Regions from separate parts of the Pedobacter antarcticus genome, predicted to be linked through region 3. Evidence: riboswitches for the same ligand, from Rfam matches in the RefSeq annotation. Region 3 holds a riboswitch; each other region holds the start of a gene.
What was found. A riboswitch is a leader RNA that binds a small molecule or an ion and turns the genes downstream of it on or off. The one in region 3 is predicted to bind cobalamin.

Region 1 (4,691 bases), 110 kb from region 3:
AAACCACCGAAGTGGTTTTAGTTAAGAAAAAAGTAGACATCGTATGTAAACTCAATGAATACCTGGAGGAATGCAGACGATCGGAAGATCTTGCCAAACTCAGTTTCAGATTGCTGAGATCAAATGAGGAAATATTTATTGAACTGGATGATGCAAAATTCATGCAGATTATAAATAATCTGATTTCCAATTCATTGAAATTTACCCGGCCACCTGGAGAAATCATTTTAGAAGTGATAGATGCTGGAGATCAGGTTCAATTTAGCTTTTCTGATAACGGTATAGGTATTCCTGAAAATCAGCTAGACGAAATCTTTGAGGAATTTACTGCCTCACGCAGGCCTGGCCTGAATGGCGAGCCTACTTTAGGACTCGGCTTGTCAATAGTTAAAACCATTGTCGGTTGGCATGGTGGAACTATTTGGTGTGAAAGTGTGGAAGGTTCCGGTACTACTTTCCATTTTATACTTCCAAAAAGCCATTGATGCATTATTCATCTGATTTTAACTTTGTCTTATTATTTAAATTCCGTTGAGCATTGCTTATCTTGTATCTGAACCTCAGATAATTCGATCATGAAAACTACCACTCAATCCTGGCCGGTACTAGATTACGAAAAGTATAATAATACACTCGCAACAGTCCATTTATGGACACAGATTGTTGGTAAAATCAGGCTGTCAAATTCTCCCTGGGTCAATCACTCCTGGCATGTAACACTCTATGTCTCTTCGAGAGGCCTCACTACCGGAAGCATTCCTTATTCCAATGGTATATTTCAATTGGATCTTGATTTCATATCGCATGAGTTGATCGTTTCTTCGAGTGACGGCCAGCGAGAGATCATATTGCTTTATCCGCGCACTGTAGCTAGTTTTTATAAGGAGCTTTTAAGTAAACTTGAACTCATGGGAATTGAAGTAGCCATTTATGCTTCTCCCAATGAGGTTGACCCTGCAATTCCTTTTATGCAGGACGAAATACATAAAAGTTATGACGCCGTTCAAATGAACTTACTTTGGATGGCTCTAGTTAAAATAGAAAAAGTCTTCACCAGGTTTCGGGCCGGTTTCACGGGGAAGGTAAGCCCTGTGCATTTTTTTTGGGGTGCCTTTGATTTGGCTGTGACCCGTTTTTCCGGTAGGGAGGCACCAGTCCATCAGGGCGGAGCACCAAATATGCCAGATAGGGTCATGCAGGAAGCATATTCCCATGAGGTCAGTAGTTGTGGCTTTTGGCCAGGTAGTGAGCTGTCTCCGTCACCGGCATTTTATTCTTATTGTTATCCGACTCCTGAAGGGTTTGGAAAGCAATCTGTACAGCCCGCCGAAGCATTTTATAGTGAAGAAATGGGCGAATTTTTCCTTACTTATGATGTAGTGCAGCGCTCAGGAAATCCCGAGGAATTACTAATGCAGTTTCTGGTATCAACTTATAAAGCCGCGGCTATTACAGGGAACTGGGACAAGGAGCTGGAGTGTAATCTAAGACATTTTGAACGATAGCTAATCCATATTGATTAATCTGTTAAAAATGCAAATTCGGGTACAATGACTGCCGGACATCTAGCGTTACCAAGTATGTCGCTGATGACCGTTCCATACTGGAAATCATCATTGTTACGTGCACGGTAACCTCCCATAACGACCATCAAAATATTTTCTCTTTCGGTAATCAGATTGGTAATATTGTCTGCAAGCGACCCTCCTTCGACAAGACATTCTATCTTTGGTTGATATACATTCTCTGACGCAGCTGTAAGTTGATTAAGGCGTTCTGCTTCCCTTTTCAATTTGGACAGGCTATTTTCCCGGAGTGCAGGGTAATCAGTGTCAGGCCAGTTGTCAAAGGTAGAAACTGGTATGAAATAGGAGTGGAACAGCAACAGGTTAGCCTGAAACTTACCGGCTAATACCAAAGAATATTCAGCTGCATTTCGTGCACAACTGCTGAAATCGGTCAACACAATTATAGTTTTAAGATCTTGATCACTCATAGAATTGGTTTGATTAGTTGAGTTATTAAAGTTACTGTGTTATTACGATATGAAAATGATAATACTCACCTAATTTACTGATAACGAGCATCTTTTTTATCAGACAAACATATCAGTTTTTTTTCTACATTATTTCATTACATTTGCGGCGCTTTTGGTTCCAGGAATAACGCCCAGGATTAAAAGGGAATACAGTGAAAATCTGTAACTGTCCCGCAACTGTAAGCGCCATAACGATTTTCTAATCTAGCCACTTTTCTGCTTCGACAGAATGGGAAGGCTTGAAAGTCGGGCGTGAGTCAGGAGACCTGCCTTTAGCAATATGATTTCATAGCTTCCGGGGATTGAAGCTAGGATGAGACTTAAAATATTGTATTTCATTTCCTTGTTTAACTGTTTGCTGTGGGGTTGCAACTCATATTTGCATTTCGTCAGGGATAATACTTTCGCTTCCTATGAGAATAAAATTAATTCCAGCGCTCTTTGTGCTATCAATCGTTACTTTTTCCTGTAAGAAAGAACAAACGGAAGGAGAGAGAGAATTACCTCCTGTGGTAAACCAATCACCTTATCTAAACAAAATTTATGAGTTTAGACCCGCTCCCGGACAATTTACTAATGAGGGAGGTAATAATGACCTTGCCAAAACAGATATTCTTGTAGGTGCTGTGGGCAATGGGCTGGTATCATTAGGAGGTTATGGTGGTTATATCGTCTTTGGTTTCGATCACGCTGTTACGAATGGACCTGGTGTTGATCTGGGGATTCATGGCAACCCCTTAATTGGGTTAGGGATGGAGTTTTCGGAACCTGGCATAGTGAGCGTGATGCAGGACAAAAATAAAAATGGCTTACCAGATGATGAATGGTTTGAGCTGGCGGGAAGTGATTATAATGCGTCAACAACCATTAAAAATTATAAGATCACTTACTACAAACCAGCAAGCCTGACTGATGATATCCGTTGGACTGACAATCAGGGTAAGGACGGTCTGGTGCTGAGAAATCAGTTTCATAAACAGGATTATTACCCGGGCTGGGCAACTACCGATGAAATATCTTTTACCGGTACCTTAGTTCGTAACACATTAACGCCAGGATCTATTATCACAAATAAACCTTTGGGTATCGGATACTCGGATAATGGATCGAGTGAATATTTAAGCCTGCAGGAGCAGTTTGGACGCGGTTACAATACTTTTGACATCGATTGGGCTGTAGATAGCAATGGAAAGAAAGTTGCGTTAGATGCGATCGATTTTGTTAAGGTTTATACAGGACAGAACAGTAATGGAAATCCTTTTAGCCCTGATAATGATAATCGGAGGTCCCGTTTTGTCGGCGAAATATCAACAGAATTTGCGGGCGCCGCAGACCTCAAATTACTAAAGAAATAAACAACAAACTATACAATGAAACAATTTAACATCAGACAACTACTTTTTGCTGCATTAATTGTCACTACAAGCTTATACTCTTGTAAAAAAGACAATGTTGATAGTCCGGAAATTGATCCCTCAGGGGCCAAATACGACAATGGGTTTTTCGTTATCGGAGAAGGTTCATATGCAAGAAATGCCGGAGCAATTAATTTCTACAGATACGGGGATGATACGTTGAGCATAAGGGCTTATGAAAAAGAAAATCCAGGTAAAATACTAGCAAATAATTCGCAAAGCAGCACGCTGCAATTTGCTTCGGTAATTAATAACAGCATTTACTTGATTAGCAAAATGAACGGGCCGATTGTTAAAGTAAGCGCGTCGACTTTAAAAGAAGAAGCCAGATATGTTCAGGAAACCAGTAATTGGAGAAGTATTATTCAGGTAGACGGAAACCGCGGACTTTTAAGTGCGGGTGATGGTGTTTACCAAATTGATTTAAATAATCTTGCTATTCAGAACAAATTGATTAACGTAAGTGCGTTAAACACAGGTGACATGTTGAAAAATGGCGATTATGTTTATGTATTGCAAAGTAACGGTGCTAAAATCTTGTCTGCCAGTAACTATTCATTCGTGAAAAGTTTTTCTAACCTGAGCCGTGGTTTTGCAGAGACGCCAAATGGTAAAGTATGGGCCTCGACAGGTAGCCGCTTAATTGCAATCGATAGTAAATTGGATACTGTAGGAGTGGCTATTCCAGTAAGTCTGGGGTCATCTGGTTTAGATGCACCTACAAGAATAACCGCTTCAACGAAAGAGAATGCTGTTTTTTATCATTCTGGCAAATCAATCTATAAGTATATTGACGGTAATGTATCTACATTGGCTAAGCCTTTTATTACCATTACTGAAGATCCATTTATGGTTTATGGCGCTATCCGGTATGATAGAAACAAAGATTATATTGTTGTTAATGGAATTCAGGGCTACGGCGCTGCTTCAACAGTTAATTACCTGTTAATTTATAATGCTTCGACTGGTGCTTTAGTTAAGAAAATAAAATACGGTGGAGACGGCGTTACAGTAGATTTTAGTAAGATCTTCTTTCCTGATCTGACTGTATTTCACTAAGTCTTACTAAATCAACGTATTAAATGCTTAAAGCGGGCGTGTCACATAAGATGACACGCCCGCTTTTTGGAATCGATAAAAAAAGATGGAGGGGAGAATCTTCAATTTCCCGATTTTGCGGTAAAAAATAGGCAGTAATATCATCATGGTCGTATAATTACAGATGTCTGCCAGTCAGA
Region 2 (4,691 bases), 150 kb from region 3:
GCGTGAAATTTGGGTTTAGAAAAAGCTCCTTCTCCACTATTATTGATAGTTTTTGTTCAATTATAGTTATCGTTTTTTGATCAATCTCCTTGTTTTTATACTTCTCTTTTTCCAGAAAAAAATCAACTCCACTGCTGTTCCTGAAAATTAAAAGCAAAACAATTATGTATAAAACGAATGTAAATGATAAAGCTCCGGCTATATATGAGGTATAAGCTGAGGTTGTATAGGCCAGCCATATAAATGCAACCCCCAGGTAGATACTCATTAACCAGATATCTATTTTTCTCAAACTTTCTCTCTCCTTGAATTTTTGAATAATAGGCTGCAGGTATTTTAAGGACAAAACAATGTAAATGAACCATTGAGCAGAGATTGCTTTTATAATCCATTTACTCCACATTATACGATTTTCAACGTAAGGATAAAAAAAACCTAAAAGTGTTATTACCGCCACATAAGGTATTACATGCTTTGCCCAGTTTGGCTTTTCATCTTCCGCGTATGATTCCAGATATAAAAAAAGAAATGGACCAATCAGAACGCATGCAGAAAGTCCAACCTGAATGAAAATATTCGATAAGTGAGGATTGAAATAGAAAAATACCGATTTAATAATTCTAATGCTCAAAACCAGCAATAGTAACGATAAAAAATAGTTGGTGAAGATTTTCTTTTTTGCATATACTGCAAAGTATAATGACAGTAAGAAACCATTAAAAGCTCCTAAGACACTAAAAAAGAAAAGCAATTGATTTGACTCTGCCATTATTTTATTAAAATTATCACTCGTCTACCTATCAATTACCATCGTAAAACACCTTTGATAACCAACTGTCCGAATAACAAATATTGTTTTTTTATTCGGTCAATTCTGAATTGTCTCATAAAAAATATGTACTGATATCATGTGGCTTTACGCCGAGAACTTGCTCAAGACAGGGAAAATATCATAGCAACCTAGCTGGGAGTTAAAAGCAAAATTAAAGCTACTATCTACAAGTCTAAAGGATGTAAGTCACTCTTTAAAAGTAATGTTTATTCAATGCATTTTCCTTCCAACAAATCGAATAACGCTTCCTGTGCCATTGTGGTAAAGGCCTTCGTTTAATTCAATTTCTTTTTCGATCAATTCTATTATTTCATAGTTTTTAAAATCTGATCTAATTTCATCAATGGAGAATAAGGACTCTACATCCTTTGGACCGCCGACAGCTTCATTATTTGAGACATAATCAATATGATTTTTGCTAAATGCTTCAAAAATTATCATACCTCCCATTTTTAAATGACGGTCAAGTCTTTGATGATATATTGATTTAATTGCTGCCGGAAAGTGGGCATATATAAGTGCAATAACATCAAACTCTTCGTCTGCATATTTTAATTCCTGAAGCTCGCCAACTTTGTAATCAATAGATATATTATTACTTTTTGCGAGCTCCATCGCTTTCATTTTCCCCTCAATGCTAATGTCAAAGGCTGAAACTTCCCAGCCAAGTTTTGCAGCAAATACTGCGTTACGTCCTTCACCTTCAGCTGGCAAAAGAATAGACCCAGGATTAAGCTGCTCAATTTGTTCTTTAAAATAGGAATTAGGTGTTTTACCATACGCAAAGTCCTTGGCGCTGTATCTTTTATTCCATCTGTTAGTCCACGATTCTTCCATTATATGATTTTTTTTGTCGCTTAAACTTATACCTCAGGTTAAATACCATCGGCTATAAACTCAAAACTGGATTCTCTTAAAAGCTAATGTTATGAGTATTTTTTATTTCTGCCATCACAAAAGTGCTATGCGTGCTTCCTATACTTTCAACGGAACCGAGTTTATTGAAAACAAAATCCTGATAATGTTTCATATCCCTCGCGTATACTTTGAGTATAAAATCATAATCTCCTGAAATGTTGTGGCACTCAACAACCTCATCAATATCCATAATATCAGCCACAAACTTGTGGCCTATTTTCTTATCATGTTGTTTAAGCTTGATATTACAAAAAACAATGAAACCCTGGTTGAATTTCTCCGCATCCAGAATTGCGATATATTTTTTAATGTATCCGTTGCCCTCCAGTCTCTTCATCCGCTCAAAAACCGGCGACGGAGAAAGGTTTACAAGGGCTGCAAGTTCTTTATTGGTGTGTTTTGCATTGTTAGCTAATATCTTCATTAACAGCAAATCAGTTTCATCTAATTCATTCATAGAATAATCTCCTTAAGACGCAGTAAAAGTAATACATTAACAGCGTTATAAACTTGAAAATATTAAAAAACAGGACGTTTTATCTGAATATTTATATAAGTAAGGTTTTATAATCTTCGAATGTATCTTTGTTGAAGTTTAAAGCTGATTTGTATAATTAGAGTTCTTTACATATTTCAACAATTGGAAAAGGTTTTACTTAGCTGTGAATTAAAAGGGAATCGTGTGTAAATCACGTACTGTCGCGCAACTGTAAGTAACATATGAAGGTTTTTATCCAAGAGCTCCACTGCGTAATAGCGGGAAGGACGATAAAAGCTGTTACAAGTCAGGATACCTGCCTGTTCTATATTGACGATGCTTTCGCGATTGAAGCTTAAAGTCAGATTGATACATATACAACAGGTAAAACCTTATAGGTTAGCTATGCCTGCCTAGATCTGTATTTTTCTTTCTTAACCTTCTTTTATACAGGCATCCTGAAGTCAGGAAGGACTTTTTACAATGATTATTAACCATTTAAAAAGTTGAAAGAAATGTTAACACAAAACCTCGGCTACCCTAGAATCGGGAGCCAAAGACAACTGAAAAAAGCCTGTGAGCAATATTGGGCAGGTAAAATCGACCTTACAGAATTAAATAAGGTAGCCCGTACCATCAAAGAACAAAACTGGCAAACCCAGCTTGATGCGGGCATCGATTTGATCCCTTGCAACGACTTCAGCTACTACGATCAGGTATTAGATACCAGTTTGTTATTGGGAGTAATTCCCGGGCGTTATTCACCTGTACTCTCGCAGGTAAAAGCTAATCATGAAATTGATCTTTATTTCGCAATGGCGCGTGGTTATCAGAAAGATGGCCTGGACATTACCGCAATGGAGATGACTAAATGGCTGGATACCAACTACCACTATATCGTACCTGAATTTACTGCTAACCAGGAATTCAAGATCTTTAATGAAAATATCTTTAGTGAATACAACAACGCAAAACAACAGCTTGGAGATAAGGCGAAACCTGTTCTTCTTGGGCCGGTAAGTTATTTGTTGCTTGGCAAAGAAAAAGAACAGGGATTTGAGCGCATTGATCTGATCAAAAAATTGGTACCGGTATATGTGGAAATCATTAACCGCTTAAGACTTCAGGGCGCCAAATGGATCCAGTTAGACGAGCCGTGCCTGGCATTGGATCTGTCAAAGAAAGAAAAAGAAGCTTTTGATTATGCTTATCGTCTTATCTCACGTAGCGCAAGTGGTGTTAAAATTCTGGTAACTACTTATTTTGAAGCTTTACTAGACAATACAGAGCTTGCGGTAAACCTTCCGGTAGCGGCATTACATATTGACCTGGTTCGTGCTCCTGAGCAACTGGAAGAAGTACTTTCACTGATCCCGGATACACTGCAACTTTCTCTGGGTGTAATAGACGGTCGTAACGTCTGGAAAAACGACTATGAAAAATCTCTCGCTTTAATCAATAAAGCCGTGGAAAAATTGGGTTCTGACAGGGTAATCATCGCTCCGTCCTGCTCATTGCTGCACAGCCCGATCGACTTGGATCTGGAAACAGCCATTGATCCGGAGATCAAAAACTGGATGGCATTTGCCAAACAAAAATTGAATGAAGTAAGTGAAATCCGTCAGATTGTGGAAGGCAATACAGCTTTACTGGAAACTAACAAGGCAGCTATACAAAGCAGACGTACTTCACAAAAGGTACATAAACAAGCAGTGAAGGATCGTATTGCGGCAATCACTGAGGCAGATGCGACACGTCAAAGTGCTTTCCCTATACGTCAGCGTTTACACCATGAACGTTTCAATTTTCCAGCATTCCCGACCACAACAATCGGTTCATTCCCACAGACTGATGACATCCGTCAATTGCGTGCAAAATTCAAAAAAGGTGACTTGAGCCTGGAAGAATACGAAAAGGCAATAGAGCAGGCAACTATCGAAGCAATCCGCTGGCAGGAAGAAATTGGCCTGGACGTACTCGTACACGGTGAATTTGAGCGTAATGACATGGTGGAATATTTCGGTGAGCAGTTGGATGGTTTCCTATTCACGAAAAATGGTTGGGTACAGAGTTATGGAAGCCGTTGTGTAAAACCTCCGGTTATTTATGGTGATGTGAGCCGTCCAAAGGATATGACGGTACGCTGGAGCACTTTTGCCGCAGCACAAACCAACAAACCTATGAAAGGTATGCTAACCGGTCCGGTAACCATTTTACAATGGTCATTCGTACGTGATGATCAGGGACGCGATATTACCACCAACCAGATTGCTTTTGCTATCCGTGATGAAGTTCTGGCACTTGAAGAAGCTGGAATAAGCATCGTACAGATAGATGAAGCTGCTATCCGTGAAGGTTTACCATTAAGAAAAGCGAAACATCCGCACTATCTTGATTGGGCAGTTAATGCTTTTAGAATTACGGCAAGTGGAGTAAAAGATGAAACCCAGATACATACGCACA
Region 3 (4,691 bases):
TGCCCGTTGTGTATCTCTCTCTTTCAATCTCGGTATGATCCTTTTTACAAGAACTCAAACCAATCAGACAAATTGAAACGCTAAGTATAGCCGTCTTTAATAAGGGTAGTTTTGTTTTCATATTATTTATGGTTAATTTATAAATGCGAAATGTGCGGGGATGTCCCCTGTTGTCACTGACCATTTTTTGTTTCCTGCAGGATCAAAACAGTATAATTTACCTGGGGTAACATAGTCCCTGGCATCACTTACATAAACCTCTTTCGTGTAAGGATTTACTTTAATTCCGTAAGGAACAAGAATTTCTTTTTCTGTCCCGTCGTTTATGAACTTGCGGTCCATTACCGTTTCATCTTTTACATTAATCATCGTGTATGAAATGGTGTTTTTTTGTAAAGGATAACTCCATGTACTCGCATACAGATATGCAATATCATCATCAATCCAGAGATTACTTGCAGCGATATCGAACACCTTTTTAACAGCATCTTTTTGAGTATCAATAACAAACAATCTGGAAGGGGTATCATAATAATCACCACGTGAGGTTACATAAAGATCACCATAACGATCTGCCTTTACCCTGTTCAGGTTAATAGCTACATCAATTCGCTTGATTTCTTTAAAAGAGACCAGGTCAATCACTGATAATGTACGCTCATAATCCGGCGGACTATAACCACCAGAATTTGCGACAAATAATTTTCGACCGACTATGGCCATTTCTTCGGGCTGCCGGCCTACATTTACTTTCTTTTCTATAGTTAAAGTTGTTGTATCGATTTGGGCCACAATTCCCTGTGTCGCAGAAGCATCTCCTACTTTACCCAGATAGGCACTCACATATACCTTACCTTCACTAAACGTGATGTATCTGCAATTGACAATATCGATCTGTTTAATTCTTTTAGCTGTTTTAGCATCCAGGATCTCCAGTTTATTTGACACATTCACAATCACATAGAGCTTAGACCCATAAACCAGGATGTCATTACCTACGTCGCCCAGTCCTCTGGTAACTTCAGGATTTGCCTGACTATAAATATTGCGCTGATACTTTCCTGTCCGGAAATCAATCAAATCCAGAGAAGCTTTATTCATATTCATATTTCCTTCGTTTAATATGAACATTCCTTTCAATGTACTTGAAGGATTGGGAGGAAATACGAGTTCTTCCTGGGAAGGAATCACAGACGGATCTTTCCGGCAGGAAGAAAAAACTATACAAAAAGCTATAAGTATGCAGATAAAGAGAGAATTGGGCTTTTTCATATTAAATCGTGTATTGAAGTTTTAGGCGATAAAACCGGCGGGGCATTGGAAAACTCGCAATAATCTCCCTATCCTGGTTAAGTAGATTATTAATCTCTATCTGGAATTTTAACTGCTGTTTGTTTAATAAGAAATTATAGCCCGCGGAAACATCATGGGTATACCAGGGCTGCATATAATTGTACACCTGATTCTGGTCCGTACTTAGCTGATTATATCTTTCGCCCGTATATATATAACTGTAATTGAATTCAAAGTTTTTATAATCAGCACCCAGGGTCAGCGAAGCACTATGCATGGGTGTATAAGGAATATTATAATTATAACGTTCTGTGCTGGTAATATCCCTGGCCTGCTGATAAGTATAATTAACACCTGCCTGAATACCAACTCCGTTACCCGCATTCCATACTGTTTGTATATTGGCTTCCAACCCTTTAATACCAACGACCCCAATATTATACATTGTCCAGCGGTAAAGATTCTGACTGGGGACAGCTACAATTTTGTCCTTAACCCGGTTATAATATGTATCAGTCTGGACAGACAGGCTCACCAGAGACTGGTGCAAGAATGTATGATGGTAGGTCAATCCAAAATTATACTGGCTTGTATATTCAGGCCTTAATAAGGTATTCCCTATAAATGTGTAGTAAAGGTCGTTGAAAGTAGGCATCCTGAAAATACTTTTATAAAAAGCCCTGACCCTGAAGTCTTCGGTATCAAATGGTTGCCATGAGGCCAGCACGGCTGGTGTAAATTCATGCTTGCTGCCCGCACTCGTATACTCACGGACCTCGTCCCGTATAAAGCTTCCTAATACGGAGGCCTGCAGATTAAAGCGTTTCAACTTCAGCTCCGAGGCTAGCGCAGTCAGGATGGTATGACGGGTTGGAAAAGGAAATCTGTAAAGATTCGCGTCCAATTTATTCATCTGATAATCTGTAGACAGGGCAATTTCCCAAACCGGCAGCAGATGGAGGCGGCCGGCAGCAGAAACATAGAGTTCATCCTGTTTAAACCGGTTATCCAGAAATCCAGAAGTGGTCACATATTCAGGATCAAGATAACGAAGGTAATCATGCGCATATTTTGCATTAACCATTAAACTATAGCGTCCTTTATCATTCGTTTGGTAACCTGCCTGAACAAAAGTGTTCCTGTCCCACTGTCGCTGAGTATAGTCAAACTTATTCGCTACGACGGCTCCAGGCAACCCCCGCGCCGATCTGTACTGGTAACCTTTAACAAACCAGGAACTACTGTCTGCCGTTAAACCATTCAACCCTGCCTCCAGGCGCATCGATGTAATATCAGTATTACTTCTTCGTGCGGTAGTATCATAAACTCCATTAGTATACCGGAATTTATACCTTCCGTCTGCATGGAGCCATTCTGTACTTAAATTTGCAGTTAAATGCGGACTTATTTTTTCCTGCCAGCGAACAGAAGGATTAATTAAACCAAAGGAGCCACTTTTCACACCAACCCGAATGTGCCGGTGCTCGCCAGGCTTAAATTCTGGTCTGGCAGACCTCATATAAATAGAACTCGCTGCACTGAACGCTTTCGCAGGTTGATAGATTTCGCTACGCTGACCGTTATAAAGGGCAATTTCCTCCAGGTTGTCCAAAGAAAATCTACTGAGATCTACCTGTCCGTTCTGGGCGTTTCCCAATTGTACACCATCATAAAAAACAGCGGTATGCATAGAGCCAAGACTTCTTACATTCACGGTTTTGAGCCCCCCGATGCCACCATAATCTTTCAGTTGGACCCCACTAAAAAAACGCAGTGCATCAGCAACAGAAAAACTATTCAGTCTGGTTAATTCGGAACCTTTCAATAACTGGACAGGAGTTGCAGACGTATGGCGTATACCTGCCCTTACCGTAGCAATATTAACCTGTCTGAGTTGGAAAATTTTTGATGTATCCGCTTTGCGATCCTGGATGTTTTTTTTGATCTGGGCAGATACAGTGAATGGACAGCACACCACCATCGACACTAAAAGAGTGAAATATAAACACTGAATCCAAGAAAGGTATTTACGCTCTAAAAGCGTAGGAAGCGCAATTAATTCCATGTGTGGTATAGTAACCCCACAGCAAACCAGATTTAAACTATAAATGAAAAAACACGATAAGTATTTTCATTCCAGCTCCATTCCACGAAAGCTATGAATTATAAAGCTAGAGGCAGGTATTCTGACTTGCTCTCCTTGCCCCGCCTTCCCATTCTCTGAACAGAACAGTGACTATAGATTGGGTTTGGTATAAAGAGCTTACAGCTGCGGGACAGTTCCGGATTTACACCAGATTCCCTTTTAATCTTTATGCGACTTACATAGAGAACCAAAAGCGAAGCAAATGTAATTAAAACGTGCCGGATTTTAGTCTTGAGGCATATATTTAATCTGATTATCGGCGTAATAAGTCTTACGGCTTCCTTTTTTATCGATCCTGATCCCGTCGCCGTCCGGGGATTTTTCCAGGTCAGGATTATGAAATTCAATGTCCTTTACAGCCCTTATTATTGGCTCATACTCCCCTGATTTTTTCGTATATTAATATAGAGATTTAAAAAAAATCAAAGACCTATGACCGAATCAAAAAAAACAAAAATTACGTATTGGGTGAGCACAGGGATACTGGCCATATTCATCATCCCAGGTATTTTTTTCCTTAACAGTAAAATGGCATTAGATGGCACAGCACACCTTGGTCTTCCTTTATGGTTTCACTGGGAATTAGGGATCGCTAAGTTCATTGGCGGTATTATACTCATTGTACCTCTTTTCCCGAAGCGGTTAAAGGAATGGACTTATGTAGCTTTCGGTATAGATTTTATCTCTGCATTTATTGCTATTCTTGCCGTAGACGGAGTTGGCGGTATGTGGTACAGTCCGATTGTAATGTTTATCGTCCTGCTGGTCTCCTATTCCTCTTATCACAAACTGAATAGTACGGTTCCTGCATAAAAAAATCCCTGCCGCTGGAGTTCGTGGCAGGGATCATAATCAGGATATCAAAATTTGCTGTTCCACCCCTTTATAGTATCTGGCACGCAATGGCGGTATACGCGCCACTGCTTCAGCAGAACAACTTGCCTTAAACAGGTTAAAACTAGCTGCATCACCAACTTTCGGCCATAACTGTTTACCGTTGTCATCCAGCGGCAAAATATCGTCGGTTGCAATTCGCAGACATCTGGACAGTGCCAGTTCGTCCGACCAGCCATAAAGCTGTGCAAGCAAATTGGCTTTTCCCAGCATATTGCCAGAGCCAAAAGTAGACCAATGATCAATTACACTGTCCGTACCTGTCATTACCCTTACCTTATGTTTGTACAAAGTTGGTATAGGCATCACAGATTTCCCTATCGGCACGGTAGATATGATACCAATACCCGCTTCGGCA

Region 1: another riboswitch for cobalamin. It lies ahead of BLR53_RS00710 (PKD domain-containing protein); the one in region 3 lies ahead of BLR53_RS01135 (TonB-dependent receptor plug domain-containing protein).
Region 2: another riboswitch for cobalamin. It lies ahead of metE (5-methyltetrahydropteroyltriglutamate--homocysteine S-methyltransferase); the one in region 3 lies ahead of BLR53_RS01135 (TonB-dependent receptor plug domain-containing protein).

The regions. Positions count from the first base shown of each region.
Region 1 is NZ_FNGZ01000001.1:157,495-162,185, forward strand. It holds gene BLR53_RS00695 (sensor histidine kinase) at 1-485, shown strand, start outside; gene BLR53_RS00700 (DUF5996 family protein) at 576-1,505, shown strand; gene BLR53_RS00705 (universal stress protein) at 1,520-1,996, opposite strand; cobalamin riboswitch at 2,135-2,326, shown strand; gene BLR53_RS00710 (PKD domain-containing protein) at 2,452-3,393, shown strand; gene BLR53_RS00715 (DUF5074 domain-containing protein) at 3,409-4,512, shown strand.
Region 2 is NZ_FNGZ01000001.1:113,037-117,727, reverse strand. It holds gene BLR53_RS00520 (helix-turn-helix domain-containing protein) at 1-769, opposite strand, end outside; gene BLR53_RS00515 (class I SAM-dependent methyltransferase) at 1,043-1,669, opposite strand; gene BLR53_RS00510 (Lrp/AsnC family transcriptional regulator) at 1,746-2,207, opposite strand; cobalamin riboswitch at 2,381-2,566, shown strand; gene metE (5-methyltetrahydropteroyltriglutamate--homocysteine S-methyltransferase) at 2,744-4,691, shown strand, end outside.
Region 3 is NZ_FNGZ01000001.1:263,955-268,645, reverse strand. It holds gene BLR53_RS01145 (DUF5074 domain-containing protein) at 1-121, opposite strand, end outside; gene BLR53_RS01140 (YncE family protein) at 133-1,272, opposite strand; gene BLR53_RS01135 (TonB-dependent receptor plug domain-containing protein) at 1,274-3,358, opposite strand; cobalamin riboswitch at 3,453-3,646, opposite strand; gene BLR53_RS01130 (DoxX family protein) at 3,872-4,252, shown strand; gene BLR53_RS01125 (amidohydrolase) at 4,292-4,691, opposite strand, start outside.